DNA from 2 places in the Cellulomonas sp. P5_C5 genome. Region 1 is predicted to be linked to the other one. Evidence: predicted binding sites of a transcription regulator. Region 1 holds the regulator's gene; the other holds the start of a gene.
The links. The regulator LexA, encoded in region 1, represses DNA repair genes until DNA is damaged. The targets are predictions, from matches to a motif close to TCGAACANNTGTTCGA.

Region 1 (24,080 bases):
TCGAGATCGAGGAGTCGCTGAAGGTCTTCCCCAGCACGCTGCCCACGCGGCGCGAGTCGGTCTACGCCGGCTGGGTGTCCATCAGCGTCGGCTGCAACAACACGTGCACCTTCTGCATCGTCCCGCACCTGCGCGGCAAGGAGCGCGACCGCCGGCCGGGGGAGATCCTCGCGGAGGTCGAGGCGCTCGTGTCGCAGGGCGCCATCGAGGTCACCCTGCTGGGCCAGAACGTGAACTCCTACGGCGTCGAGTTCGGTGACCGCGGCGCGTTCGCGCGGCTGCTGCGGGCCGTCGGCGCGATCGAGGGCCTCGAGCGGGTGCGCTTCACGTCCCCGCACCCGGCCGCGTTCACCGACGACGTCATCGAGGCGATGGCCCAGACCCCGACGGTCATGCCTCAGCTGCACATGCCGCTGCAGTCAGGCTCGGACCGCATCCTGCGGGCCATGCGCCGCTCGTACCGGTCGGAGAAGTTCCTGGGCATCCTCGACCGCGTGCGGGCCGCGATGCCGGACGCGGCGATCACCACCGACATCATCGTCGGCTTCCCCGGGGAGACCGAGGAGGACTTCGCCGAGACCCTGCGGGTCGTCGAGGCCTCGCGGTTCTCCTCCGCGTTCACGTTCCAGTACTCGCCGCGCCCGGGGACCCCGGCGTTCGACCTGACCGACGAGATCCCCAAAGCGGTGGTCCAGGAGCGCTTCCTGCGGCTGACCGCCCTGCAGGACCGCATCGCGCACGAGGAGAACCAGGCCCAGATCGGCCGGACCGTGGAGGTGCTGGTCGCCGAGACGGAGGGCCGCAAGGACGGTGCGACGCACCGCGTCACCGGGCGCGCTGCCGACAACCGGCTGGTGCACCTCGCCCTGCCCGACGGGGACGTCGACGTCCCCCGCCCGGGCGACCTGGTGTCCGTGACCGTCACGCACGCCGCGCCGTACCACCTCGTGGCCGACTCCGCGCTGACGGGCGGCACGTTCGCCGTGCGACGCACGGCCGCCGGCGACGCGTGGGACCGGCGCCAGAGCAGCCAGGACGAGCACAGCCACGGTGGCGCCGGCGAGGCCTGCGGCACCGGCGGCCCGGCCGGACCCGTCGTGCTCGGTCTGCCGACGTTCGCGCGGCGCTGACCGCTCAGTTGTCCGGCACGTCCGGCGGCGTCACGTCGTCACGCGGGAGGACGGCCTCGAGCGACGAGAACATCTGCACGCCCGTGCCCAGCCCGCACGCGAGCAGCTGCGCGAGCTGCGGCTCCGTCACCCCGGGCTCGAAGTCGGCCGACACCTCGCTGTAGAGGGCGAGCACACCCTCCTCCTCGCGCAGGTACGCCTTGGGCCAGATGCGCTCGCGGTTCCAGTCGTTGACCGCCAGCGACGCGACCTCGCGCTGGTCGAGCTGCAGGCTCCGGTGCCACCGGCCGCGGACCTGGAGGATCTCCTGCTGCTCGCCGAGGAGCAGGAACCAGAAGCGGCTCCCGTCCCACGTCCCCGTGAGGTCGCCGTCGTCGTCGACCACGAAGCGGTAGCCGCGCGCGACGAGGTAGTCCGCGATCCGCTCCCGGGTCAGGGGACCGGGCGGCTCGTCGTCGGGCGTGGGTCGCTTGGTGGGCTTCGGCAGCCCGCCGAGCACCCGCAGCAGCCAGCCGGGCCCGCTCATGAGCCCACCTCGTTCGCGGGCCTGCGGGCGACCACGCCCTCCGGCCCGCTCACGGGGCCACCCCCGCCGGGTCCGGGTACCGCTCGTCGAGCGCGTCGAAGAACATGCTGCCGGTGGACAGGCCGCAGAAGAGCATCTGGCTCAGCTGGGCGTCCGTGGCGCCGTGCTCGAGGTCCGTCGCCACCTCGGAGACGACGTGCACGCGACCGTTGTCCCGGACGCGGACGTACGCCTTGGGCCAGATCCGGTCCGCGTTCCACTCGTTGCAGACGTCGAGCACCTCCTCGAGCCGCTCGATCGCCACCTCCCGGTGCCACTGGCCGCGCACCTGCAGGATCTCCGACTTCTCCCCGAAGAGGAAGAAGTAGAAGAGCCGCCCGCGCCACAGGCCACCCAGGTCACCGTCGTTGTCCACGAAGTAGCTGAACTGGTTGTTGGTCATCCACGCGGCGATCCGGGCCGGTGTCACGTCGGACGGCAGGTCCGCGGCGGGCTCGGCGACGCCCAGCTCGCGGGCCAGCAGCTCCGCGACGCGGTCGTGCAGCTCGTCGTCGGCGGGCTCGAGGTCCGCGTCCGCGTCCGAGGCAGCCGCGGGCCCAGGACGCCCTTGCCACCAGCGCCGTGCGCGATCCCCGAACGACCCCATGCGCACGACAGTACCGGCGGTCGGCCACACCGGGGTGCCGTCATTCGGGTGGCGGAGGTCTCCCGTAGGTTCGGGGGATGCTCGTCGCCGCTGCCCTCGTCCCGGACACCGCGCTGCTGGTTCCTGGCGTCGCAGGTGGGGCGGACGCGCTCGTCGGGCTCCGCACGGCGGCCGTCGACGCGGTCGCCGAGGTGGTCGGGGCCGACGTCGCGACGATCGTCGTCGTGGCGCCCGGCCCGGTCCCGCGCGAGCTCACGGGGACGGTCCGACCCTCGCTCGGCGCCGCCGGTGTGCCCGACGACCTGCTCTGGTGGCCGGTCGACCCCGTCGAGCTCGGCGGGGACGGCCAGGACGTCCCGTCGGTCCCGAGCGCCGTCGGTCTGCACCTGCTCGCGCGGGCGCGCGGGCACACGCGGCTGCGGGTCGTGGAGGTGACCGGTCGGCAGAGCCCCGAGGCGCTCGCCGCCCTCGGCCGCGAGCTCGTGCGCGACGCGCCGACCGGGCTGGTCGTCGTCGGTTCGGGCAGCGGGCGGCACGGCCCCGACGCACCCCTCGCGGACGACCCGCGCGCACCCGACCACGACGCGCGCGTGCTGGCCGACCTCACCGACGCCGGGCCCGAGGCCAGGACGCGGCTCGCGGCCGACGACGCCGACCTCGCTGCCGAGCTGGCCGTCCGGGGCTGGGCGCCGTGGCAGGTGCTCCTGGGCGCGGCCGGCGACCGCCCCGTCCGGTCGCGGGTGCTCGCGGAGTCGACGGAGCTCGGGGCGCAGCACGCGGTGCTCCTCTGGGACGCCCGGTAGGGTCTCTCGCTGTCCGTCCCCGACACGCCGAGGTCCCGATGTCATCCGCCGAGCACGAGCCCACCACCCTGCCGCCCCTGTCGACCGCGCGGGTGGCCGAGCGGCTCGACGCCCGCGGGTCGGTCTACGGCACCGACAAGGACGGCGACCTGGTGGGCCGCTGGGACGGTCACCCGTTCTGGTTCATCACCCTGGGCCGCGCCAAGGAGTACCTGCAGGTCCGTGGCCGCTGGGCGCGCCAGGTGCCCGGCACCGAGTTCGGCAACGTGCTCCTGGGCGCGAACGCGTGGTCCGAGACGATGGTCTGGCCCAAGATCTTCGTGCGGATCGAGGCCGAGCAGGTCGCCGTCTACACCGAGCACACGGTCGACTACGAGCACGGCCTCACCGACGAGCAGCTGGACCTGCACCTGACCGTCGGCATCGCCAGCGCGCTGCGGTTCTTCGCGGGGCTCGACGAGAAGTACCCCGACGCGGTCCCGACCGTCCCGGTCGCCCCTGCGCCGCCCGAGGTGCCGATCGCGTACACGGACCCCGCCCGACCCACCCTGGACTGACGCCGATGGCCCTCGTGGTCGCGCTCGTCGGGCCGACGGCGACGGGCAAGTCCGACCTCGGGCTCGCGCTCTCGCACGCCCTGGGCGGCGAGGTCGTGAACGCCGACGCCATGCAGCTCTACCGGGGCATGGACATCGGTACCGCCAAGCTCACGCCCGACGAGCGCCAGGGCGTCCCGCACCACCTCCTGGACGTCCTGGACGTGCACCAGGACGCGTCGGTGGCCGACTACCAGGCACGCGCCCGCACGGCACTGGGCGAGATCGAGGGCCGCGGCAACCGCTCCATGGCGGTCGGGGGCTCGGGTCTGTACGTCCGGGCGCTGCTCGACCACATGGAGTTCCCCGGGACCGACGCCGACGTCCGGGCGCGCCTCGAGGCGCGCGTCGAGGCGGAGGGCGCCCGCGCGCTGCACGCCGAACTCGCGGCGGCAGACCCGGTGGCGGCCGGCGGGATCGGCCCGCGCAACGCCCGTCGCATCGTCCGCGCGCTGGAGGTCATCGAGATCACCGGACGGCCGTACTCCGCGAGCCTCCCGCAGCACGTCTACGAGGTGCCGGCGGTCCAGCTCGGGCTGGACTGCGACCGCGCGGTCCTCGACACGCGGATCATCCAGCGCGTCGATCGGATGTGGTCGCGCGGGCTCGTCGAGGAGGTCGAGCACCTGCGCGCGCACGGGCTGGGTCGGACGGCGTCACGGGCCGTGGGCTACGCCGAGGTGCTGGCGATGCTCGACGGCGAGCTGACCGAGGACGAGGCGCGTGCCGCGGTCGCCGCGGGGACCCGTCGCCTCGCGCGCAAGCAGATGGGCTGGTTCGGCCGGGACCCGCGTGTGCACTGGCTCGACGCCCAGGACCCGGACCTCGTCGAGCGGGCGCTCGCGCTCGTCGCCGCCGCGGACGCCGGTGACCTGGGCCTCGCCACCGACGACCCGACGCCACGACGTAGCCTGGGCTCATGACCGTGGTGGCCGCCCCGACGCTGCACGTGACCAAGGGTCACGGCACGCAGAACGACTTCGTGCTGCTCGACGACCGCGACGCGCTCGTCGAGCTGTCGCCGGTCCTGGTCCGAGGGCTCGCCGACCGGCGTGCCGGGGTCGGTGCGGACGGCGTCATCCGGGTCGTCGCCAGCGAGCACGTGCCCGAGGGCGTTGCGGCGCTGGCCGAGGACCCCGACGCGCACTGGTTCATGGACTACCGCAACGCCGACGGCTCGGTCGCGGAGATGTGCGGCAACGGGGTCAGGGTGTTCGCCGCCTACCTGGAGCGCCTCGGGCTGTGGGACGCGGCCGACGGCGAGCTCGCGCTCGGGACGCGGGCGGGAGTCCGACGCGTCCGCCGGGTGCCCGTGCCGACGGGCGTCGGCGACGACGTCTGGTACGCCGTCGACATGGGCCGCTGGTACCTGCCCGGCGGGTCGCAGGCGGTGCGTGACGGCGCCGACGCGGAGGTCCTCGTCTCCGGGCTCGACGTCGCCCGCGCGGGACTGAGCGTGGACGTCGGCAACCCGCACGTGGTGCTCGCCCTCGGCGACGAGGACGAGCTGGCCGCAGCGGACCTCACCACGGCGCCGCAGGTCACGCCGGTGCCGCCGCACGGCACCAACGTCGAGCTCGTCGTGCCGCTGGGGGAGCACGAGGCTCCGGACGGGTCGCTCGTCGGTCGCGTGCGGATGCGCGTGCACGAGCGGGGCGTCGGGGAGACCCGGTCGTGCGGGACGGGTGCGTGCGCGGCGGCCCTGGCGGTCCGCACCTGGGCCGGCGCGGGAGCGCCCGACGTCTGGCTGGTCGACGTGCCCGGGGGGACCGTCCGCGTGAGCGTGCTGGCGGACGGGCACGTCGAGCTCGCCGGACCCGCCGTCCTCGTGGCCGCGGCCGACGTCGACCTCACCGCCCTGGTCGCCGGGCACTGATCGTGGTGCGTCTGACCCCGGCGGACCTGGGCGTGCCGCTCGGCGCACGCGCCACGGTCGTGCAGTTCTCCAGCACCTTCTGCGCACCGTGCCGGTCGACCCGCTACGTCGTCGAGCGGGCCGTCGCGACGGCCGACGGGGTCGCGTACGCGGACCTCGACATCGCCGACCACCTGGCGCTCGGCGAGCGGCTCGCCATCGACGTCACGCCCACGGTCCTCGTGCTGGACGCCCGCGGTGACGTGGTTCGTCGCGCGACGGGCGTGCCGACGCTCGCTCAGCTGCGCAGCGCGCTCGACTCGGCGTCGTCGGTCGAGTCGTCCGCCTGAGGGCGGCCGGCCCCCACGCGCGGCCCCACCAGCGCGGCGCCCACGGCGAACGCCGCGGCGACCGCCAGCGCGGCGGTGAACGGAGCGTCCGCGTCGCTGTCCGCCGCGGCGAAGGCGAGCGCGGTGAGGGCCAGGGCGAGGGCCGCGCCGATCGAGTCCGCGATCGACAGCGCGGAGCTGTTCACGCCCTGCGTCCCGGGGCCCGAGTAGGCGAGCACGAGCACCGTCAACCGGGAGTACACGAGACCCATCCCGGCCCCCGCCAGCATCCAGGAAGCGATCGCGACCGTGGGCGGCAGGTGGACCGCCGCGGTGACCAGCACCCCGGAGACGGAGACGACCACCAGGAGAGAGCCGACGACGACCGCCGTGCGGGACGGCAGCCGGTCCCCGAGGCGTCCCTGCAGCCACGAGGTCCCGGCCCAGGCGACACCCGCGAACGTGAGCGCGATCCCCGCGGTCGTCGGCGAGAACGCGTACCGCTCGGTGAGCAGGTACGGCAGGTACACCTCGGCCCCCAGGAACGCGCCGGACACCAGACCGCGGGTCGCGATGACGCTCGGCAGGCCGCGCGCCGCGCGCATGGTGCCGGCGGGGACCACGGCGCGCAGCGCGACGAGGGCGCCCACACCGGTGCCGACGGCGACGACCACCGACCACGGCAGCGGCACCTGCGCGGCGAGGTTGAGCCCGAGGACGGCCGCGGCGGCGAGAGCGGCCCAGGCGAGCCGGCCGCGCGGCGCCGCCTCACCGGCGGTCTCGGGTGGCCCGATCCGGCGCAGCGCCGGGACCAGCATCAGCGTCGTCGGGATCACCAGCAGCGCGACCCCGAGGAACACCCAGCGCCACCCCGCGTGCTGCGCGACGGCTCCCGCGCCCGCCGGCCCGACCAGCGACGGGATGATCCACGCCGCCGCGAACCACGCGAACACCCGCGGGTGCAGCATCGCCGGGTAGAGCCGGGCCACGACGACGTACAGCGCGACCGTCATGGCCCCGCCGCCGAACCCCTGGAGCAGCCGACCCCCGACGAGCACGCCCATCGACGGCGCGGCGCCGGCCACGAGGATGCCCGCGGTGAACAGCCCGACGGCCACCAGCAGCGGCGTCCGCGGTCCGCTGCGGTCGCTCCACGGGCCGGCCAGCACCATGCCCACGACCCCCGTCGCCAGCGGCCCCGCGAACGCGAACGCGTACAGCGAGGCCCCGTCGAGCGCATCCGAGACGGTCGGCATCACGGTCGTCACGGCCAGCGACTCGAACGCGACCATGAAGATCAGCGCGACCATGCTCCAGGTGGTGGTGCGCAGCTCCCGCCAGTCGCTCATCGGTCGTGCACGACGAGCACGCGGAACCCCTTGGCGCTCGCGGTGCGGTCGACGGCGACGCCGAGCTCGGTGGCGATCCACCGCTGCAGGGAGTCGGCGCCCAGGTTCTTGCCGACGACGAGGTGCGCCTCGCCGCCGGGGGCGCGACGACCGAGCCAGTGCGTCAGCATCGCGTGCAGCGCGACCTTCCCGACGCGGATCGGCGGGTTGGACCAGATCGCCGCGAAGCGCACGTCGTCGGGGACCTCGTCGGGACGCACGGCACGCAGGTTCGTCGCGCCCAGGCGTTCGGCGTTGCGGCGCGTCAGGTCGAGCGCCCGCTCGTTGACGTCGACCGCCCACACCCGCGCGGCGGGGGACTCCAGCGCCAGCGTGAGCGCGATCGGTCCCCACCCGCAGCCGAGGTCGAGCAGGTCCCCGCCCGTCGGCGGCGCGGGGACGTGGTCGAGGAGCACCCGCGTGCCCAGGTCGACGTGGTCGGGGGAGAAGATCCCGCCGGCCGTCTCGACCTCGACCTCCCGGCCCGCCAGGTGGACGCGCAGCAGCCGGCGCTCGTCGGGGGAGGCCGGCTGTGCGGTGAAGTAGTGGTCCTGCTCGCTCACGGCGCCGACGATACCCACGCGAGCGCGCTCGGCCCGCAGCGAAATGCCTCGTGCGCTGTCGGCACCCCGTGGGACCCTGGGGGGCACCCGACGAGACGAGGAACCCCTTGACCGACCCGCAGCACACCACCAGCCAGACCGAGGACGCCCCGCCCACGCGCTCCGCGCAGGAGGTGGCCGACGACGTCGTGGCCCGTGTGCTCGCCAGGGCAGGGACCACGCTGCACGCCGGCGGCACCGTGCACTCGTCCTACGACGGGGACCAGCTCGAGCTCGAGGAGCGCACGTCGCTGCGCCGGGTCGCGGGCCTGTCCACCGAGCTCGAGGACGTCACCGAGGTCGAGTACCGCCAGCTGCGCCTGGAGAAGGTCGTCCTCGTCGGAGTCTGGGGCTCCGGCACCGTCACCGACGCCGAGATCTCGTTGCGTGAGCTCGCGCAGCTCGCCGAGACCGCGGGCTCGCAGGTGCTCGACGGGCTGCTCCAGCGCCGGCAGAAGCCGGACCCGGGCACGTACCTCGGATCGGGCAAGGCCGCCGAGCTGGCCACGCTCGTCGCAGCCGTCGGTGCGGACACCGTGGTCGTCGACGGCGACCTCGCACCGTCGCAGCGCCGCGCGCTGGAGGACATCGTCCGCGTCAAGGTCATCGACCGGACCGCACTGATCCTCGACATCTTCGCCCAGCACGCCAAGTCCCGGGAGGGCAAGGCGCAGGTCGAGCTGGCGCAGCTGGAGTACCTGCTCCCGCGCCTGCGCGGCTGGGGCGACTCGATGTCCCGGCAGGCCGGTGGTCAGGTCGGCGGTGCGGCCGCGGGCATGGGGTCACGTGGTCCCGGTGAGACGAAGATCGAGCTCGACCGGCGACGCATCCGCAACCGCATGGCCAAGCTGCGCCGCGAGATCGCGGCCATGGAGCCGGGCCGGGTCACCAAGCGGGCGTCGCGCAAGAAGCACGCGATCCCGTCGGTGGCCATCGCCGGCTACACCAACGCGGGCAAGTCGTCGCTGCTCAACCGGCTGACGCACGCGGGGGTCCTCGTCGAGAACGCGCTGTTCGCGACGCTCGACCCGACCGTCCGCCGCGCGGAGACGGTCGACGGACGGATCTACACGCTCGCGGACACCGTGGGCTTCGTCCGCGCGCTGCCGCACCAGCTGGTCGAGGCGTTCCGCTCCACGCTGGAGGAGGTCGCCGACGCGGACCTCATCCTGCACGTCGTGGATGCGTCCCACCCCGATCCCGAGGGCCAGATCGCTGCCGTGCGGCACGTGTTCGCGGACATCCCGGGCGCGATGGACGTGCCCGAGATCATCGTGCTCAACAAGGCCGACCTCGCGACGCCCGAGGCGATCGCCCGGCTGCGCTCGCGCGAGGTGCACTCGATCGTCGTCTCGGCGCACAGCGGGGAGGGGATCGACGAGCTGCAGGCGCTGGTCGCCGACCAGCTGCCGCGGCCCGGGGTGAGCGTCGACCTGGTCGTCCCGTACGACCGCGGGGACCTGGTGAGCCGGGTGCACGAGCACGGCGACATCCAGTCGGAGGAGCACACCGCGGACGGGACGGCCCTGCGTGCGCGTGTCGACGCCGGTCTCGCCGCCGAGCTGGAAGCCGCTGCACAGGCCCGTTCTTGAGCGTGCTCTGCCGCCACTAGGCTGACGCGGTGCCAGACGCCGACCCCTCCGTCGAGACGCTCCTCGACGTCGCGGTCGGGGCGCTCGGCGGGGTCCGTCGTGACGGGCAGCACGAGATGGCCGTCGCCGTCGCGGAGACGATCGACAAGGGCGAGCACCTGCTCGTCCAGGCCGGGACGGGCACCGGGAAGTCGCTCGGCTACCTGGTCCCCGCCGTGCGGCACGCGGTCCTCGAGAACGAGCACGTCATCGTCTCCACCGCGACCCTCGCGCTGCAGCGCCAGATCATCACGCGCGACCTCCCGCTCGTCGCGAAGGCCCTCGAGCCCCACCTGCCGCGCACGCCCGCGATCGCCCTGCTCAAGGGCTGGCACAACTACGTGTGCGTGCACAAGGTCGCGGGCGGGTACCCCGACGACGACACGGGCACGCTCTTCGACCTGGGGGACCACGCCGGCGCCGCAGAGCACCCCGCTCCCGCGCGCACGGGGGCGTCGGCGCTGTCCGAGAGCCTCGGCGAGCAGGTGCTGCGGCTGCGCGAGTGGGCCGACGAGACGGACAGCGGCGACCGCGACGACCTGGTGCCCGGCGTCACCGACCGGGCCTGGCGGCAGGTGTCCGTGACCTCGCTGGAGTGCCTGGGCGGCAAGTGCCCGATGCTCGCCGAGTGCTTCCCGGAGAAGGCGAAGGCCGCGTCGCGGGAGGCCGACGTCGTCGTCACCAACCACGCGATGCTCGGCATCGCCGCCTCGGGCTCACCCGGCGTGCTGCCGGAGCACCAGGTGCTCATCGTCGACGAGGCGCACGAGCTGACGGACCGGGTGACGGCACAGGCGACCTCCGAGCTGTCCGTCGCCACCATCGAGCACGCCGCCCGGCTCGCGCGTCGGCACGGCGGCGTCCCGACCACCGACCTCGACTCGGCCAGCCAGGCGCTGGCCACCGTCCTGGTCGGGCTGCCCGAGGCCCGGTTCCGCGACGGGCTGCCCCCGGCGGCCCGGGACGCTGTCGCCAGCGTGCGCGACGCCACCCGCGCCCTGCTCACGGTGCTCAAGCCGGAGACCGGCCCGAACGTGCCCCCCGAGGGCGGTCGCAAGGTCGCGCAGGCCACGATGCTCGCGCTGTACGAGGTGGCCGACCGGATGGCGGCGGACCCCGAGGACCACCGGCACACCGTCCTGTGGTGCAGCCGCGGCGAGGACCGGCGCGGCTCCGTGCTCACCCGCCTCTACGCGGCGCCGCTCGCGGTCAACGGCCTCATCCGCACCCACCTCCTCGCGGGGCGCTCCGGCGTGCTGACGTCCGCGACGCTCGAGCTCGGTGGCTCGTTCGACCCGATCGCCCGCGCGGTCGGGCTCGAGGTCCGGCCCGACGCCGAGCCCGTCGGTCCGACGTCGCTGGCAGGGGAGGAGCCCACCGCGCCGGCCGGCGTGCCGTGGCGCGGCCTCGACGTCGGCAGCCCGTTCGACTACCCCCGGCAGGGGATCCTCTACGTCGCTCGGCACCTGCCCAAGCCGGGTCGCGAGCCGGCGACGGACGCGCAGCTCGACGAGATCGCGGACCTCATCACGGCCGCCGGCGGGCGGACGCTCGGGCTGTTCTCGTCACGGCGCGCCGCCAACGCCGTGGCCGCCGCCATGCGCGAGCGGCTCGACGTGCCGATCCTCGCGCAGGGCGACGACCAGCTGCCGACCCTGGTCTCCCAGTTCATCGCCGACGAGGCCACGTGCCTGTTCGGCACGCTCTCCCTCTGGCAGGGCGTCGACGTCCCGGGCGCGACGTGCCGGCTCGTCATCATCGACCGCATCCCGTTCCCGCGGCCGGACGACCCGGTGAGCTCCGCGCGGTCGGACGCGATCGAGAAGGCGGGCGGCAACGGCTTCCTGGCCGTCTCCGCGACGCACGCGGCGCTGCTCCTCGCGCAGGGCGCGGGGCGGCTGATCCGCACGAGCGAGGACCGGGGGGTGGTCGCCGTGCTCGACCCCCGGCTGGCGACGGCCGGCTACGGCAGCTTCCTGACCCGGTCGCTGCCGGCGTTCTGGCGCACGACGGACCGTGCCGTGGCCGTCTCCGCGCTGCAGCGGCTCGCCGCACCCGGTTAGCCTCGGGAGATGACCGAGAGCCTGGACCTGGAAGACATCGGCCTGACCCCGTTCCGCAGCGGCAGGCGGACCTCGAAGCTGGCGATCGTGGGTGCGGGGGCGGTCGGGTCGACCATGGCCTACGCGGCTCTCCTGCGCGGTGCAGCCCGGTCGGTGGCGCTCTACGACATCAACGCGGCGAAGGTCGAGGCCGAGGCGCTGGACCTCGGGCACGGCATCCAGTTCATGCCGATGGCCGAGGTGGTCGGCTCCGACGACATCGCGGTGTGCGCGGACGCCGACGTCGTCATGTTCACCGCCGGGGCCAAGCAGAAGCCCGGCCAGTCGCGCCTCGATCTCGCCGAGGCCACGATCGGGCTGGTCCGCAAGGTCCTGCCGGCCCTCGTCGAGGTGGCGCCGAACGCCGTCTACGTGATGGTGACCAACCCCGTCGACGTGGTCAGCTACGCCGCGCTCCAGATCTCCGGCCTTCCGCCGTCGCAGCTGTTCGGGTCCGGCACCGTCCTCGACTCGTCCCGGCTGCGCTACCTCATCTCGCAGCACACCGGGGTCGCGGTGCAGAACGTGCACGCGTACATCGCCGGCGAGCACGGGGACACGGAGCTGCCGCTGTGGGGGTCGGCGAGCATCGGCTCGGTCCCGCTGCTGGAGTGGACCGGCCGCGGTGGGAGCGGGCCTCTGACCGCGGAGGTGCGGGACCGCATCGCGCACGAGGTGGTCGACTCGGCCTACCGCATCATCGAGGGCAAGGGCGCGACGAACTACGCCGTCGCACTGGCCGGCTCCCGGATCATCGAGGCCATCGTCAAGGACGAACGACGCGTGCTGCCGGTGTCCTCGCTGCTGGACGACTTCCACGGGATCAGCGACGTCTGCCTGTCCGTCCCCGCGATCGTGGGAGCGCACGGCGTGGGCGAACGACTGCCGGTACCGCTGTCGGACGCGGAGCTGGCGGGGCTGCGGAAGTCTGCGGACGCCGTGCGTTCGGTGGCTCGTCAGTTCGGCTTCTGACGCACGTCGGGCCGCACCCCGACAGAGGTGCGGCCCGACGACGGAGTGTCAGAGGCTGCGCAGGACGCTCACCACGCGCCCCAGGATCGTGGACTCGTCACCCGGGATCGGCGAGTAGGCCGGGTTGTGCGGCATGAGCCAGACGTGGCCGTCGATGCGCTTGAGAGTCTTGACCGTGGCCTCGCCGTCGATCATCGCCGCCACGATCTCGCCGTTCTCGGCCACCGGCTGACGCCGGACCACGACCCAGTCGCCGTCGCAGATCGCGGCGTCGATCATCGAGTCGCCGACCACCTTGAGCAGGAAGAGGTCGCCGTCGCCGACCAGCTGGCGGGGGAGCGGGAAGACGTCCTCGACGACCTGCTCCGCCAGGATGGGCCCGCCCGCCGCGATCCGGCCGACGACCGGCACGTAGGACGGAGCGGGCAGGCGCTCGCCGTCCCCCTGGTCCGGGAAGGCGGAGCGGCTGCCGTCGGGCGCGGTCCAGGTGCCGACGCCGCGCGAGTCGTCGGCGTGCACGACCTCGATGGCGCGCGGGCGGTTGGGGTCGCGGCGCAGGTACCCCTTGCGCTCGAGCGCCATGAGCTGGTGCTTGACGCTCGACGGGCTGGTGAGACCGACGGCCTCCCCGATCTCCCGCATGCTCGGCGGGTAGCCCCGGGACTCCACCGACGACCGGATGGTGTCCAGCACGAGGCGCTGGCGCGCGGTGAGGCCGTCGGATCCGGGCGCCCCGTCCGGGAGCGTGTGGACCGTCGCCAGGTCCTTCTCGGGCTGGGACGTGTCCCCTGAGTCCGTCACTGCGCTCCTCCTCCGTCCGGCGGCCGCCGCGCAGCACGCCCGGCCTTCTCCGCCTGTACCTGCTCCCGCCCGCGAGGTCCTGACCTGCGGCGACGGGGGATCCCGGCGGCGATGTCAGTGCCTCGTGGTGCGCTTGTGCTGCATCGCCAGCCTAGGGAAGTCGGGGCTGAAGATCAAACATCTGTTCGATCGTGTCTCGACAGTGTCCTCGGATGCTGGTAGACATCGTACAGACGTTCGACGAACAGGCGTTCGACCTCGGGTCGGCGCTGACGCGGCTGGTGGAGCGGTACCCCGGGCAGCCGGGCCGAGCAGGAACGAGGGACGTGATGAGCGCGATGGTCATGGGACCGGCGATGCCGAACCGGGTGTCGAACCGTGTGTCGAACCCGGTGTCGAGCCGGACGGCGAACCGGGTGGCGGTCTCCGCCGCGCCGCGCGCGCACGTCTCGGCCCCGTCCGCCGCGCACCTGCGCCTCACCGCGCGCGGCCGCGCCGTGCTGTGGATCCTCGCCGCCGTCGCTGTCGTCCTGACGAACCTGGTCGCGAGCCAGGCGTCCGCCGACGGCCCCGTCTCCGCGCAGGAGGTCGTGCGGCACGTCGTCCAGCCGGGGGAGACCCTGTGGCAGATCGCCGAGTCGGTGGCCGCGCCGTCCGAGGACGTCCGGGACGTCGTGGTCGACCTGGTCCGTCTGAACGAGCTTCCCGAGGCCGGCCTGATGGCCGGTCAGGTGATCGTCGTCCCCGCGAGCTGAGCGCCCCTCGACGGCGGCTCGGTTGCCATCCGATCGTGCGGCGGCTAGGTTAGCCTTACCTCACAAGGCGAGCTGGGGGGCTTGCCGGAGGTGTGAGGTCGACGAGCGTGAGCTCGTGGGCTCACCGCAGTACAGCGCGGCACCGAGGCGAGTCGGTCCGTGACCTGGGACGGGGGCGTCCCCGCGAGAGCGGCCATCTTCGGGTGGCCGCTCTCGTGCGTTCCCGGCCGGCCGGCCTCGCGCGGCGTCTGTGCTCGCCGAGCGCGCGACCGACCTCGTTCTACGTCGGAGAACGATCTGCGCGCCGCCCGACGAGGCGCCTTGCGACGCGGGGGCCCGTGGCCTAGCGTCACGGAGGCGTTCACGACGCGATCGCTGTCGACAGACGTCCTGCCCGATGTCGAGGCGTCGACGCACCAGCACGAAGGGGGACACCGTGCACTGTCCGTTCTGCCGTCACCCGGACTCGCGGGTCGTCGACTCGCGGACCTCGGACGACGGCTCCACCATCCGGCGACGCCGGCAGTGCCCGCACTGCAACCGTCGATTCACCACTGTGGAGACCGCCAGCCTGTCGGTCGTGAAGCGCTCCGGTGCCACCGAGCCGTTCAGCCGCGAGAAGATCGCCGGTGGCGTGCGCAAGGCGTGCCAGGGGCGCCCGGTCAGCGAGGACGACCTCGCTCTGCTCGCACAGAAGGTCGAGGAGACGCTCCGCAGCGCGGGTTCGGCGGAGATCGACGCCTACGAGATCGGTCTCGCGATCCTCGGCCCGCTGCGGGAGCTGGACGAGGTCGCCTACCTGCGGTTCGCCAGCGTCTACCAGGCGTTCGACTCGCTCGAGGACTTCGAGGCGGCGATCACGGTGCTGCGCGCCGAGCGGGACTCGGAGCCGGGCACAGAACCTTCGGACGACGACGAGAGCGCGCCGACGGGCGAGGACGTCCGCTCGGTCTGAGCGGCACGGAGCGACCTGCACGTGTCGGCGGCACCACGTAGGTTCGTCGGGTGGAACCTCGCGACCTTGCGCTCCTGCGTGTCCCCGGTGCGCCGGCGGTCCTGGCGGACGGCACCCGCGCCGTCGTGTCGGTCCTCCAGCCCGACCTGACCGTCGACGAGTACGTCGGCCATCTCTGGTCCGTCGACCTCGACGGCGGCGAGGTGCCGCGCGTGCTGACCCGCGGCCACCGGGACACGGCGCCGGACGTGAGCCCGGACGGCCGGTGGGTCGCGTTCCTGCGGGCGGAGCCCGAGGGCAAGCCGCAGGTGCACGTCGTCGAGACGGCAGGCGGTGAGCCGATCCGGCTGACGGACGCACCCCTGGGCGCGTCCGAGCCCCGGTTCTCCCCGGACGGCACGCGCATCGCGTACGTGGCCCGGGTGCCCGAGGAGGGCCGGTACGCCGCCGACGGCAAGCCCGGCAGCGAGGACCCGCGGCACATCACGGAGCTGAAGTACCGGTCGGACGGCGTGGGCTTCTTCCGGGACCGCCCGCAGCACGTGTTCGTGGTCGACGTCCCGACGGACGGCGAGCGTCCGGCGACGCCGCCCGAGCCGTCGCGGCTGACCACGGGAGACACCGGCGTGAGCGGTGTGCGGTGGCTCCCGTCGGGTGCCGCCCTGGTGGGGGTCTCGTCCCGGCACGCCGCGCGCGAGTCCGACCTGCGCAGCGACGTGGTGCGCGTCGTCGCGTCGCCGACCGGCGACCCCGGCTCCCCGGTCCCGGTCACCGACGCGGACGCGGGCAGCACCCTCGGCGTCGACGCGGTGCTGCCGTCCGCCGACGGCGGCACCCTCTGGTTCCTCGCCAGCGACCTCGGCCGAACGGGCCGGGACTTCGTCGCCACCCAGACGGGCCTCTACCGGCTGGATCTCGACCGCGCCGACGCGGTGCCGCAGCGCCTCACGGACCCCGACGAGGACCAGGTCACGGCCCTCGTGGGGGAGCTGGACGGGGACGCGGTGGTCGTCATCGAGCGTCGCGGCGCCGCGCACCTGGTCCGCGTCACGGCCGACGGCGCGGCGACGACGCTCGTCGGTGGCACCCACGTCGTGTCCGGCGCAGCGGTCGCTGGGGGGACCGGGCGGGTCGTCGTGACCGCGGCGACGCCGACGTCGGCCGGTGAGGTCTTCCGGGTCGACGCGGCCTCAGGAGCGGTCGAGGCGCGCACCGACCTCTCGGTCGCCTTGCGTGCCACCGGGCGTACGCGTGTCCCCGTCGAGCTCGTCGCCACCGCGCCGGACGGCTACGAGGTGCACGGCTGGGTGGTGGCGCCCGACGAGGAGCGGTACGGCTCCGGGCCGCACCCGACCATCCTGATGATCCACGGCGGTCCGTTCGCGCAGTACACCCACGGGCTCTTCGACGAGGTCCAGGTGCTGGCCGAGGCCGGGTACGCGGTCGTCCTGGGCAACCCCCGCGGGTCCTCCGGGTACGGGCGGGCGCACGGCCTCGCGATCCACCGGGGCTTCGGGACGGTCGACACCGACGACGTCCTCGCCCTGCTCGGTGCGGCCCTGGAGGACCCGGCACTGGACGGCGAGCGGGTCGGGGTCATGGGTGGCTCGTACGGCGGCTACCTGACCGCGTGGCTGACGACGCGCACGGACCGGTTCGTGGCGGCGATCGTCGAGCGCGGCTTCCTCGACCCGGTGAGCTTCGTCGGGTCCAGCGACATCGGCTGGTTCTTCGGCCTGGAGTACCTGGGCGACGCCGACGACGAGGCGGGGGCCGCGGCCCTTGCAGCCCAGTCGCCGATGGCGAACGTCGGCCGGGTCCGGACGCCCACCCTGGTCATCCACTCGGAGCAGGACTGGCGCTGCCCGGTCGAGCAGGGTCAGCGCTGGTTCGTCGAGCTGAAGCGCCGCGGGGTCCACGCGGAGCTGCTGCTGTTCCCGGGCGAGGGGCACGAGCTCACGCGGTCGGGCAACCCGAAGCACCGTGCGGTCCGCTTCGAGCACGTGCTGCGGTGGTGGTCGACACACCTGCCCGTCGGGAGCTGAGTCAGCGGTCGCTGGACCGGACTCCCCACAGGTTGATGCCGGCGTCGACGGCGTGCGGCTCGATCGCGGACAGCTCGTCGTCCGTCAGTGGGGGGAGGGCGACGGCGGCCAGGTTCTCGTCGAGCTGCGCCGTGGTGCGCGCGCCGACCAGGACAGAGGTCACGCGCGGGTCCCGGAGCACCCACGCCAGGGCCAGCTGCGGGAGGGTCCGCCCGCCCGCCCGGGCGATCGTGTCGAGCGCCCGCACGTGGTGGAGGGTCGCGTCGGTGAGCCACTCGGTCCGCAGCGGCCCGCCACGGGCTGCCCGGGAGTCGGCCGGCACCCCGTGCAGGTAGCGCGTGCTGAGCATGCCCTGCGCGAGCGGGGAGAACGCGACGACGGCCATCGCAGCGTCTCCGGCGACGTCGAGCAGCGACCGGCCGTCGGCACCGGGCTGCTCGACCCACCGGTTGAGCATCGAGTAGGCCGGCTGGTGGACGGCGAGGCGCAGCCCGAGCGACCGGGCGACGGCGAGCGCCTCGACCGTGCGGTCGGCCGAGTAGGACGAGATCCCGGCGTGCCGCACCTTGCCCGAACGCACGGCCCGGTCGAGCGCGCCGAGCGTCTCCTCCAGAGGCGTGCTCGGGTCGAACCGATGGCTGTAGAACACGTCGACCGCATCGACGCCGAGACGGCGCAGCGACTCGTCCAACGACGCCCTCAGGTACTTCGCGGAGCCGTGCTCGCCGTACGGCCCCGGCCATGCCCGGTACCCGGCCTTCGTCGTGATCAGCAGCTCGTCGCGATGTCCGCGCAGGTCACGGGCGAGGAGGCGGCCCACCGACTCCTCTGCCGCGAAGGGCGGCGGGCCGTAGTTGTTAGCGAGGTCCAGGTGCACGACTCCGCGGTCGACGGCGTGCAGGACGAGGGCGCGCTGGTCCGCGAACGGTGTCGTCGCGCCGAAGTTCTGCCACAGGCCCAGGGAGATGACCGGCCAGGACAGCCCGCCGGCCCGCCGGTGGGGGAGCAAGGTGGCCGGGAGCACCCGACCGACGCTACCTGGCGTGAGAAGAGGTGGCGCCGCGCGCGTGAGTCGGTCAGGCTGGGCAGGTCGCGGGCGCAGACGTCCGACGGCACACAGCATCGTAAGGAGACGCCCATGGCCCAGGACGACGACAAGGCGACCACGGAGGCGGCGGTGAGCGACGACACGAAGGCGAAGTTCCGCGAGGCGCTCGAGCGCAAGAAGTCGAACCAGCACCGCACCGCGGACGGCTCGACCAACACCGGTCAGGTGCACGGCTCGGAGACCGCGGGTCCCTCGCAGCGTCGCTTCCAGCGCAAGTCCGGCTCCGCCTGAGCCTGCACGACTGAGGGCCCCGACCAGGAACCTGGTCGGGGCCCTCAGTGCTGCGTCAGGACAGCAGGCGCAGGCGCACGGACTCCGGGCGCGTGGACAGCGCCTCGACCACGGCGGGGTCGACCCGCGCACCGGCGTCGGTGACCACGTAGCCGAGGTCCCCGCGGGTCGCGAGCAGCTGACCCTCGATGTTCACGCCGTGCTCGGCGAGCGTCGCGTTGACGGCCGCCAGCACCCCGGGCACGTTGCGGTGCAGGTAGGCGAGGCGATGCACGCCGGGCTGCTGCTCCAGGGCGAGGTTCGGCAGGTTGACGCTCAGCGTGGTGGATCCCGTGGCCAGGTAGTCGCGCACCTTGTTGGACACGAACTGGCCGATGGCCTCCTGCGCCTCCTCGGTGGAGCCGCCGGTGTGCGGCGTGAGGATCACGTTGGCAAGCCCGCGCAGCTCCGACTCGAACGGGTCGCCCTTGCGCTTCGGCTCGACGGGGAACACGTCGACGGCGGCCCCGGCCACGTGCCCGGCGACGATCGAGTCGCGCAGGGCGGCGTAGTCGACGACGAACCCGCGCGAGAGGTTGAGGAACACCGCGCCCGGGCGCATCCGCGCGAACTGCTTGGCCCCGAACAGCCCGGCGTTCCCGCTGCGGCCGTCGACGTGCAGCGTGACGATGTCCGCCGCCTCGAGCAGCTCGTCGAGCGTGCTCATGCGGCGCGCGTTGCCGAGGGCCAGCTTCTCGGCGGTGTCGTAGAACACGACCGACATGCCGAGGTTCTCCGCCAGCACGGACAGCTGGGTGCCGATGTTGCCGTAGCCGATGATGCCGAGCGTGCGGCCGCGGATCTCGTGCGCGCCCGTCGCCGACTTGTTCCAGATGCCGTCGTGCATGGCCCGGTCGAGCTCGGTCTGCCGGCGCGTCAGCGAGATGATGTCCGCGATCGCGATCTCCACCACCGAGCGGGTGTTGGAGAACGGTGCGTTGAACGTCGCGACGCCGCGCGCAGCCGCCTCGGCGAGGTCGATCTGGTTGGTGCCGATGCAGTAGGCGCCGATCGCCACCAGGGACGGGGACGCCGCGAGCACCTCCGCGGTGACGTGCGTCTTGGAGCGGATGCCCAGCAGGTGCACGCCGTCGAGAGCCTCGATCAGCTCGGCCTCGTCGAGCGCCCCGGTGCGGGTCGTCACGTCGAAGCCGGCCGTCTCGAGGATCGAGCGAGCCTGGGGGTGGAGGTTCTCGAGCAGCAGGGCCTTCAGCACGCCCCTATGGTGCGCCCCAGGACCCCCGAGGCCTACAGCGGTCCGGCCCTCGGACAGGCGTGAGACGCGAGGGACGGGCAGGTCAGACCCAGCCGCGGGGCAGCGGGCGGTCGTGGAGCACGTGCAGCGCGCGCGTCGGGCGGGTCATCGCGACGTACAGATCGCCCGCGCTCGCGTCGATCACCTCGGCCGGCTCGACCAGCACGACGACGTCGAACTCCAGCCCCTTGGCCTCGCGCGGGCTGAGCACGACGAGCGGTGCGTCGAGGTCCGCCGCGCTCGACCCGGTGCCCAGCGCAGGCTTCAGCCCGGCGTCGCGCAGGGCGGCACCGATCGCGTCGAGCCGCGCGTCCACCGCGATCACCGCGATCCGTCCCGCACCCTCGGCGTCCGTGACCTCGGCCACGAGCTTCTCGGTCTTCTCCGTGACGGCGGCAGGGAAGTCCACCACCCGGGTGACCACCAAGGAGTCGTCGACGTCGCGTGCGGACGTCAGCGGGCTCACGGGCAGGTTCGCCGCGACGGCCACCCGGCGGGCCGTGTCGGCGACCTCGGCCGGGGTCCGGTAGTTCACGGTCAGCTCGTTGAGGCGCCACGACGACCTCAGCACCGGGTCCAGCTGCGCCGCCCAGCTGCGCGCCCCGGCGGTCGCGGTGGTCTGCGCGACATCCCCGACGATGGTCAGCGACCTCGTCGGCACCCGTCGCAGCAAGGACCGCCACGCCATCGCCGAGAGCTCCTGCGCCTCGTCGACGACGACGTGGCCGTACGTCCACGAGCGGTCGGCGGCGGCCCGCTCGGCCGTCGTCAGGGTCGGGCCGGTCGTCGCGAACCGGTCCGCGAGCATCTCGGCCGACACCATCCCGCCGCTGCCCGTGGACTCCAGGACCTGCCGGGCGTACGCGAGCTCGGACGCGCGTCGCTCGGTCGCGGCCCGCGCCTCGGCCCGGGCGGCCTGGTCGTCCTCGCCGAGCAGCTCGGCGGCCTCGTCGAGGATCGGGACGTCGGCGGGCGTCCAGGGCGCGTCGGCCTCCCGCACCAGCATCGCCCGCTGCTGCGGGCTGAGCTGCGGTGCCGCGGACGCGAGCCGGTGCGGCTTGGACCAGAGGTCGGACACGAGCTTCTGCGGGGTGATCGGCATCCAGGCCAGGTTGAGCGCGACGCGGATCTCCCGGGTGGTGCGCAGCTCCTCGACGATCTCGCCGCGCTCGTCGGCGGGCACCTCCTGGCCGAGCTGCTGCACGTACTGCTCGGCCAGGCGGCCGAGCATGTCCCGCACGAACGAGACGCGCGCCTGGTTGTGGGGCTTGTGGTTGCGCCGGGCGCGAGCCATGGCGGAGGCGACGTCGTTGGGGCGGATGACGAGGTCGTGGCCGTCGACGCGCACGTGCACGGGCTGCGCGGGGATCCGCTCGCGGTCGCGGACCGCCCGGGCGATGACGCTGCCCCACAGAGCGCGGCCCTTGAGCTCGGCGACGGCCTCGTCCTCCGTGGCCGTCGCCTGGATCCCGGGGTAGAGCTCCGCGACGGTCGTCGTGACGACACCCGTCTCACCGAGGGAGGGCAGCACCTGGTCGATGTAGCGCAGGAACGTGCGGCTCGGACCGACGAGCAGGACGCCCGAGCGCTCCAGGAGGCGCCGGTGCGCATACAGCAGGAACGCCGCGCGGTGCAGGGCGACAGCCGTCTTGCCGGTGCCCGGGCCGCCCTGGACGACGAGCGCCCCGCCCAGCTCGGAGCGGATGATCGCGTCCTGCTCACCCTGGATCGTGGCGACGATGTCGCCCATCCGGCCCGTGCGGCCCGCAGCCAGTCCCGCCAGCAGGGCACCTTCGCCGGACAGGCCGCTCAGGCGCGCGTCGGAGTCCCCGGTGAGCAGCTCGAGGTCGAGCACCTCGTCCTCCACGCTCGTCACGGTCCGCCCACGGGTGACGACGTGCCGGCGGCGGACGACGCCGTCGGGGTGCGCCGCGGTGGCGCGGTAGAACGCCTGCGCAGCCGGGGCCCGCCAGTCCGTCAGCAGCTGCGTCTGCTCGGTGTCCGTGAGGCCGAGGCGACCGATGTAGCGGCGGCTGTCGTCGTCCAGGTCGAGCCGCCCGAAGACGAGCCGCTCCTCGACGGCCTCGAGCTGCCCGATGCGGTCCTCGTAGAGCGTCGCGAACGCGTCCCGCTCGCTGCGGTTCTGCGGTGAGCCCGACGGGCCCTCCCGCCGGACGTCGGCCAGGCGCGCCCGGGTCTGCGCGCGCAGGTCGTCGAGCCGGCCGTACAGCTGGTCGACGATGCCTTGCTCGACGGCCAGCTCGTTGTCCATGCCTGCCACCTGGGCGATCTCCGTTCCGCCGGGGACACCGGCCGTGCGTATCTCCGCCCCTGCGCACGTCGAGGGACGACGCGACGCCGGAGCGGCCGTCCATTATCCGACCTTCGCGGCCGTGTCGCACACAGCCGACCGGGTGGGGTCTGCGGGCGGCCGGGTGAGATGGCGCGCGACACCGGTTTCCGACCCCTACGATTCGGGTGTCCTGTCGAGAAGAGGCAGGTGAACCGTCGGGAGGAGAGGCCCGTTGAGCGACGCACGCACCGCCCCCGACGACACCCGCCGCGGCCCGGTGACGAGACCCGCCCCCGTCCGTCTGCTTCTCGTGGAGGACGACGAGGGCGACGCGGTCCTCGTCCGCGAGCACCTGGCGGACGCCGGTCTGGACGTCGACCTGCACTGGGTCCGCACCCTTGACGAAGCCATCGACCGGCTCCACGTCGACCTGGTCCTGCTCGACCTCGGACTCCCTGACGCGATGGGCATCGCCGCGCTCGAGCGGCTCCTGGCCGCCGGCGCGCCCGCGGTCGTCGTGCTCACCGGCCTAGCCGGCACCGACATCGGGCTCGAGGCCGTCGCGGCGGGCGCCCAGGACTACCTCGTCAAGGGCGAGGTCGACGGCGAGATGCTGGGCCGCTCGGTGCGCTACGCCATCCAGCGCCGCCGCCTCGAGGACACGGACCGCGCCCTGTACCGCAGTCTCGTGCGCGCCGAGGAGGTCAACCGGCTCGAGCGGGCACTGCTGCCCACGCCGTCCGTGGTCGACCAGCGGCTCGAGGTGCGCGTCGGCTACCGCGCCGGGCGCGACGGCGTGCTCGGCGGCGATTTCTACGACGTCGTCGAACGGCCCGACGGCTCCGTCCTCGCCCTGGTCGGCGACGTCTGCGGGCACGGACCCGACGAGGCGGCCCTCGGGGCCACCCTGCGGACGGCGTGGCGGACCCTGGTGCTCGCCGAGGTGCCGACGATCCACATCCTCGGCCTGCTCGAACGCGTCCTGATCTCCGAACGTGCACGGCCTGAGGTGTTCACCACGGTCTCGATGCTGGACGTCGCCGCCGACCGCGCCTCGGTCGACCTCTACCTCGCCGGCCACCCGGTGCCGCTGCTCCTGGGCGAGCCGTCGACGCTCCTGCCGACGCACGGACGGGGGCGTGCCCTCGGCATCCCCGTCCCCGGTGGCTGGTCGCCGGTGCGGCTGGAGCTCCCTCCCTCGTGGCGGATCCTGCTCTACACCGACGGGGTCCTCGAGGCAACGATCCGCGGCAGCAAGGACCGCGTCGGCAAGACCGGGCTGCTGCGCATCGTGGACGGTGCGATGGCGGCCCAGGGCGACCTCGTCGAACGGGTGCTGCACGACGTGCGGGAGCTGCACGGCGGTGACCTCGTCGACGACGCCGCCGTGGTCGTCCTCGGGTGGCGTGCGTGAGCGCTGCCTCGACGCCTGTGCGGCGTTCCTCGACGCTGCGCCGACGGCTGCGGACCGTGATCATCGCGGCCGGCGCCGCGCTCCTCGTCGTCGTGCTGAGCACCGTGTTCGTGCTGGTCCGGCTGTTCGACCGCCAGGAGGCGGTCACCGAGACGTACTTCACCGCGATCACCCAGGCCGACGGCGCGTTCATTCAGCTGGTCGACGCCGAGACGGCCGTGCGCGGGTTCGCCCTGACGGGGGACCCGGTCACCCTCGAGCCGTACGAGCGGTCCGCCGCCGACGACCTGTCGTTCCGCACGCTCGCGGAGCGGGAGGCGCAGGGCGACGACGAGGAGCTCACCGCGGCAGCGCAGGCGGCCGCCGACGCGGGCCGGCGCTGGAACGAGGAGTTCGCCATCCCCGTGATGGACGAGGTCCGCACCAACGGGGTCGAGGCCGTGTCCACGGAGGAGATCGAGCAGGGCCGGGTGCTCTTCGACGAGGCCCGTGCCGCCGCGGAGGACTACATCGACCTGCTGCGTGACCGGAGAGCGGCCGCGGTCAGCGAGCTCGGGTTCTGGACCCTCGTCGCAGCGGGGACCGTGGCGCTGCTGGTCCTCGC
Region 2 (6,090 bases), on a different contig from region 1:
AGACGACCCGTCCCGCAGCCGACGTCGGCGACCGGGCCGTCCACGCGGTCCGCGAAGTCGGCGAGCATCGCGCGGTCCAGCGGCCCCTCGGCGTCGAGCCCGGTCACGATGCGCGCGTAGTCCTCCGCGACCGTGTCGTACGTCGCGCGGGTCGAGTCGAGCCCCACAGGGTCAGGCCCGGACGACGAAGCCCGCGCGGAGCAGCACCTCGTCGCGCGACGACGGCCCCACCAGCAGCTCGAACGTGCCGGGCTCGACGATCCGCCGGCCGCCCGCGTCGACCAGCGTGCAGTCCGCGACGGGCAGGGTGAGGTCGACGACCACGCGCTCGCCGGGCGCGACGTCCACCTGCCGGTACGTCTTGAGCTCCTTGGTCGCCCAGGTCACGGACGTGACGGTGTCGCGGACGTAGACCTGCACGGTCTCCCGCGACGGGCGCTCCCCCGTGTTGTGCAGCGTGACGTGGGCGCGGACGGTGTCCTCGGCCCCGAGCACCGGCTCGACCACCTGCAGGTCCGCGTACTCGACCGTGGTGTAGGACAGCCCCTCACCGAACGCGAACGGCACCCGCTGCGTCAGGTCCGCGTACCGCGTGCCGTGCTGACCCGGCAGCTGGTTGTAGAACACGGGCAGCTGGCCGACGTGCTCCGCGAACGTGATGGGCAGCCGCCCCGACGGCTCGATCCGGCCCAGGACCAGCTCGGCGATCGCGGTCCCGCCGCGCATCCCCGGGTTGGCGGCCCAGATGATCGCGGCGGCGTTCCTGGCCGACGGCGGGAGCACGTGCGGCTTGCTCGCGATCACCACGACGACCATCGGCGTGCCGGTCTCCGCCAGGGCGTCGAGCAGGGCCACCTGCCCGCCGACGAGGTCGAGCGTGGCGGTGGACCGGCCCTCGCCCACGAGCTCGATGCGGTCGCCGACGACCGCGACGACGACGTCGGCGTCGCGCGCCGCGGCCACCGCCTCGGCGATCAGCGCAGCGTCGGGCTCGACCGGGAACACGACCTGCGGACGCGGCTGGCCGTCGGGGAAGAACTCGCCCTCCGGGTCGGCGCCGAGCGTGAGGATGTCCGCGCCACGGGCGTGCGTGACGGTCCAGCCGTCGGGCACCTGGTCGCGGAAGCCGTCGAGCACGGTCTGCGTCAGCTCGCGCGGGTGCCCGTCGGGCAGCCAGTCGGCCTGACCCGAGGCGCCCGCCCAGTCGCCGAGCTGGGTGTGCTGGTCGTCGGCGTTGGGACCGACGACGGCGATCGTCCTCGGTGCGGCCGACAAGGGCAGCGTGCCGTCGTTGGTGAGCAGCACCAGCGAACGACGGGCCAGCTCCAGGTTCAGCGCGGCGTGCTCGGCCGAGCCGATGACCGCCGTCTGGCGCTCGACCGACGGGTGCCGGGGGTCCTCGAACAGCCCCAGCTCGAACTTCAGGGTGAGGATCCGGCCGACGGCGGCGTCCAGGGCGGCCTCGTCGAGGAGCCCCTCGTGCACGGCCTCCTGCGCACCCTCGAAGAAGCCGGGCGTCGTCATGACCATGTCGTTGCCGGCCCGCACGGCCGCGGCCGACGCGTGCGCGTAGTCGGGCTGGATGTGCTGCTCCCAGACCATCCGGCCGACGTTGTCCCAGTCGGTGACGAGCGTGCCCTCGTACCCCCACTCGCCGCGCAGCACCTCGTTCAGCAGCCACTCGTTGATCGTGATCGGCACCCCGTCCATCGACTGGTACCCGAGCATGAACGTGCGGCAGCCCTCGCGGGCCACGCGCTCGAACGGGGGCAGGAACCAGGACCGGAGCTTGCGGCGGGAGATGTCCGCCTCGGTGGCGTCGCGGCCGCCCTGCGTCTCGGAGTAGCCGGCGAAGTGCTTGGCGGTCGCCAGGATCGCGGTCGGGTCCGAGAGCCCGCTGCCCTGGTAGCCGCGGACCATCGCGGAGGCCAGCTCGCCGAGCAGGAACGGGTCCTCGCCGAACGTCTCGCTGACCCGGCCCCAGCGCAGGTCCCGGGCGATGCAGAGCACCGGGGAGAACGTCCAGTGGATGCCGGTCGCGGCCACCTCGACGGCGGTCGCGCGCGCCGCCTGCTCCAGCAGGTCCGCGTCCCAGGACGCCGCCATGCCGAGCTGCGTCGGGAAGATCGTCGCGCCCTCCCAGAACGAGTGCCCGTGGATGCAGTCCTCCGCGACGAGCAGCGGGATCTGCAGCCGCGTCTGCGCGGTCAGCTCGTGCGCCTGCCGCACCCGCTCCGGCGACGTGTGCAGGATCGACCCGACGTGCAGGTTCAGGACCAGGTCCTCGACCCCGCCCTGGGCGTTCAGCTGCATCATCTGCCCGACCTTCTCCGGGAGCGTCATGCGCCCGACGAGGTCGGCGACGCGCTCGGCGACGGGAAGGGAGGGGTCCTGGTAGGGCGCGTTCATGGCGATGTCCCGGTGTCGGATCGATTCGACGATGATGTCTGCGGGACACCCTAGAGGAGCGCGCAGATGACGGACGAGTACGAAGCGGTTCGGGGCAAGCTGAACGACGGCTCGCTCTACGTGGACTACGGCCCCGGGCTGGAGGCGCTCGAGGCCGAGCGTGTCGCCGGCAAGGAGCTGACCTACGACTTCAACCACTCGCGCCCCGGCGAGGCCGCCCGGCGGACGTCGCTCCTGCGGCAGCTGCTCGCCTCCGTCGGTTCCGACCCCTGGATCGAGCCGCCGTTCCACGTGTCGTACGGCTCGCACGTGCATGTCGGTGACGGGTTCTACGCCAACTTCAACCTCGTGCTCGTCGACGACGCCGACATCCACATCGGCGACCGCGTGCTGATCGCGCCCAACGTCACCATCTCGACCGCCGGCCACCCGACCGTGCCCGAGGAGCGCGTCGGCGGCTGGCAGTTCTCCCTGCCGGTCCGGATCGAGGACGACGTGTGGATCGGCGCGAACGTCGTGGTCCTGCCGGGGGTGACCATCGGGGCGGGCAGCGTGATCGGCGCCGGGTCCGTCGTGACACGCGACATCCCCCCGCGCGTCGTCGCGGTCGGGTCGCCGTGCCGGGTGCTGCGGCCGGTGGACGACAGCGAACGTCCGACGCGGCCCGCGTAGCTCGCGCCGTTCGCCCTCACCGTTCTCGCCCGTCGGTCCTCTGACCCTCGGCACCCCACCCTCGCACTCGGCGACTCGGCGCTCGTGCAGTTCTCGCCCGACTCGGCGCAACTGGGTTCGCCTGCGCCCTGAGCGCTCGCCGGCGTTCCTGCGCCCTGATGTTTTCATGAGGCCCGCCACGTTCCCGCGCGCTCGCCCACGTTCTCGAGCACTCGCCCGACGAGGCGCCTCGGGCGATCCCACGGGCGCTCGGGAGCCCCTGTTTGTGCAGGTCAGCCCCGAATGTCAGTACCGTGTCGTACACTTGTTCGATAGCGCCCTTGCGCTGCATATGAGATGGGAGGTGGTCACGATGACGGTGATGATCGACGACCCAACGGTCGAAGCGCCTGTCGTGCACGCACGCGTCCACACCTCCTCTCCCGTTGGCCTGCACCTCGTGCCGCTGCGTGATTCACCTCCACCTCCTCCTGAGCCCGCGCTGATCTGGGCGGACTCCGGACGCGGCGCTCATCCCGACGCGTCGCCGAGGGTCCCGCCGGGAGCGCGCGTGGTGGACCTGGGCGCGGTGGAGAGCTTCCCTCTGCCCGGTGCGGACGTCACGCAGCTGGTCGCGATGCTCGGTTCGGTCCCGGTCGCCGAGATCTCCGGAGCAGCTCTGGTGAACGGCGTTGCCGCGTGGCAGCAGGTCCTGAACATGGTCCAGGCCGCCCGGGCGGAGTGGGTCCGCGAGCTGGAGGCACGGACGCCGGACGCGCTGCGCCACGTGCCAGACGAGCTCGCGTGTGCGCTGGTGTCGACCAGGCGCCACGCAGAGAACCTCTTCCTGCGGGCGTGGGGCACGGCACAGCACCCGGTGTTGGCCGACGCGTGGAGGGTCGGCGCGATCGACTCGCGCAAGGTCGACGTCATCCTGTACGAAGTGGGTCGGGGCGGCGGGAGCCTGTCCCGCAGCGAGGTCGCCGCAGTCGTCGCCGACGCCGTGGACCACGCAGAGACGATGACCGGCCCCCAGCTCGCCCGGCACGTGCGCGCGGCCCTGATCAGCGCCGATCCGGCCGTCGCCGAGCAACGCCGGGTCGTGGAACGGGATCGCCGGGGAGTGTTCCTGGACCTGGCACCCGACGCGATGGCCCGTCTGATCGCCTATCTGCCCGCAGCCGAGGCGACCGCGGCATTCACGGCGATCGACGCCCTCGCCGGCAACGCTGCAACGGACGGGGACCCGCGGACGGTGGACCAGCGACGTGCCGACGCGTTCGCCGACGTGTTCGCCTCGATCCTGGACCGTCAGGCGACGCCGGACGGGACCCCGCTCCCGACCAGGCACGGGCAACGGGTCGCCCTGCAGGTGAGCGTCGCTGCCACCACGCTGCTGGGGCTGGACGACGCTCCCGGCCACCTGGGCTCCTACGGGCCGATCCCCGCCCAGGTCGCCCGCGAGCTCGCCCAGGACGCTACTTGGCGTCGCGTGCTCACCGACCCGGCCACCGGCCAGGTCTGCTCCGTCGGAACCGCCAGCTACCGGCCCGGTGCGGACCTGACCCGGACGGTCACGGCGCGGGACGTGACCTGCACGTTCCCCGGCTGCCGGACACCTGCGGTCCGCTGCGAGATCGATCACCGCACGCCGTACGACGTCACTCGCAGCCACGACGAGAGCAACCCGCAGACGTGCGAGGCCAACCTCCACGCCCTGTGCAAGCACCACCACCAGGCCAAGACCGACGGATGGTGGAACGTCACCTACGACCCCGCCACCGGCGTCTCCCTGTGGACGGATCGACACGGCATCACCTACTCCCGACATCCCGTCCAGGTCCTGGTCCCGCCCGGCGCCCCGCACCACCGCGCATCCCCACCACCACCGCTCGGTCCCGGTACCCCACCCTTCTGACTCCCGCGCCCTCTGGCCGCTCAGGGGGTGCCGCCCGAGGGCACGCTTCGAGCTGCCCTCCGGTGTGTCTACGGCGTTCATCATCGATCGGCCGGTCGTCGTCGATGCGCAGTCGCACGCCGGGAAGCTCGTTTGTCGTCAGTCACAAGGTTGTCCACAGTCGCGTGACCGTCCGTGACGGGCTGTGCCCGTTTTCGGTACGTTCGCCCGCATGCCTTGGTGGAGCGGTCGTCGCGGTGGTGCCCTGATCGTCGTCGCTGTGACTGGGCTCGCCTTGGTGGTCGCCGGGTGCACCGGCGGGACGCCAGTCGCGACGGAATCCTCGACCCCTCCCCCGGTCGCCACGTCGACACCGACCCCGAGTCCGACGCCCACCGCCACGGCCGCTGTCGACGTGACAGTGAAGCCGACACGGCCGGCGGCCCTGGACGAGCCGCCAAGTGTGGAGGGTGCGGTGGCGGTGGCGACGTACTTCCTCAGCTTGTACCCGTACGCGTACGCGACTGGCGATCTCGCGGACTGGGAGGTGATCAGTTCCGACGCATGCGTGTTCTGCTCCAGCGTCGTCACCAACGTGAGCGCGATGCACGTGGTCGGCCACAGGCAGATCGAGTCGGGCACGACCATGCATCAGGCGTCGGGAACCGAGATCAACCCGGGTGTGTTCTACACCGTCACAATCGATGCGAAGCAAGGCGACGCGGTCGAGTTCGACGCGACCGGCGCGACCGTCGATACCTCGGTCGGCGAGGAGAACACGCTTGTCTTTGCCGTCGAGTGGAATGGTGCTTGGTCCATTCGCGAGGTCGACGTGAACCCCGAGACGCCATGAGGCGGCGGTACCTAGCCGCGCTGCCAGTTCTCGTCATCGGCGTGCTCGTCGCGTTCGCGTCACCCGCAGTTTCTATCGAGTCCTGGCGGGACGAGGCCCAAGCGGACGCAGACGGAGCGGTACTCAACCTCTCCGCATTTCAAGCCGAACAGGCGTTGCGCAACTACAGCGCCGCGGCCGTCCCGCCCCGGGTCGAGCTGTTCCAGCTACGCCGCGCGGCGCTGTGCAACGTGACCTCGGGAACGCTCGAGTCCGACATCGGCGGCGCGTGCGCTCCCCC

Region 2: a site for LexA is predicted at 3,378-3,393, ahead of ACXJKF_RS07355 (DUF222 domain-containing protein). Genes of this name have one in related genera too.

What each region holds. Positions count from the first base shown of each region.
Region 1 covers NZ_JBFULY010000003.1:81,761-105,840, reverse strand. The annotation lists gene miaB (tRNA (N6-isopentenyl adenosine(37)-C2)-methylthiotransferase MiaB) at 1-1,130, shown strand, start outside; gene ACXJKF_RS03920 (YbjN domain-containing protein) at 1,135-1,656, opposite strand; gene ACXJKF_RS03915 (YbjN domain-containing protein) at 1,706-2,302, opposite strand; gene ACXJKF_RS03910 (hypothetical protein) at 2,380-3,105, shown strand; gene ACXJKF_RS03905 (YbjN domain-containing protein) at 3,144-3,662, shown strand; gene miaA (tRNA (adenosine(37)-N6)-dimethylallyltransferase MiaA) at 3,668-4,624, shown strand; gene dapF (diaminopimelate epimerase) at 4,621-5,577, shown strand; gene ACXJKF_RS03890 (thioredoxin family protein) at 5,580-5,906, shown strand; gene ACXJKF_RS03885 (MFS transporter) at 5,855-7,234, opposite strand; gene ACXJKF_RS03880 (class I SAM-dependent methyltransferase) at 7,231-7,836, opposite strand; gene hflX (GTPase HflX) at 7,944-9,467, shown strand; gene ACXJKF_RS03870 (ATP-dependent DNA helicase) at 9,497-11,569, shown strand; gene ACXJKF_RS03865 (L-lactate dehydrogenase) at 11,579-12,580, shown strand; gene lexA (transcriptional repressor LexA) at 12,629-13,381, opposite strand; gene ACXJKF_RS03855 (LysM peptidoglycan-binding domain-containing protein) at 13,594-14,136, shown strand; gene nrdR (transcriptional regulator NrdR) at 14,573-15,091, shown strand; gene ACXJKF_RS03845 (alpha/beta fold hydrolase) at 15,142-17,136, shown strand; gene ACXJKF_RS03840 (aldo/keto reductase) at 17,138-18,160, opposite strand; gene ACXJKF_RS03835 (DUF5302 domain-containing protein) at 18,275-18,475, shown strand; gene serA (phosphoglycerate dehydrogenase) at 18,531-19,730, opposite strand; gene ACXJKF_RS03825 (HelD family protein) at 19,813-22,041, opposite strand; gene ACXJKF_RS03820 (PP2C family protein-serine/threonine phosphatase) at 22,295-23,476, shown strand; gene ACXJKF_RS03815 (sensor histidine kinase) at 23,473-24,080, shown strand, end outside.
Region 2 covers NZ_JBFULY010000006.1:45,605-51,694, reverse strand. The annotation lists gene ACXJKF_RS07370 (class I SAM-dependent DNA methyltransferase) at 1-167, opposite strand, end outside; gene ACXJKF_RS07365 (exo-beta-d-1,3/1,6-glucosidase) at 172-2,409, opposite strand; gene ACXJKF_RS07360 (sugar O-acetyltransferase) at 2,476-3,081, shown strand; gene ACXJKF_RS07355 (DUF222 domain-containing protein) at 3,632-4,978, shown strand; gene ACXJKF_RS07350 (DUF6318 family protein) at 5,190-5,810, shown strand; gene ACXJKF_RS07345 (PKD domain-containing protein) at 5,807-6,090, shown strand, end outside.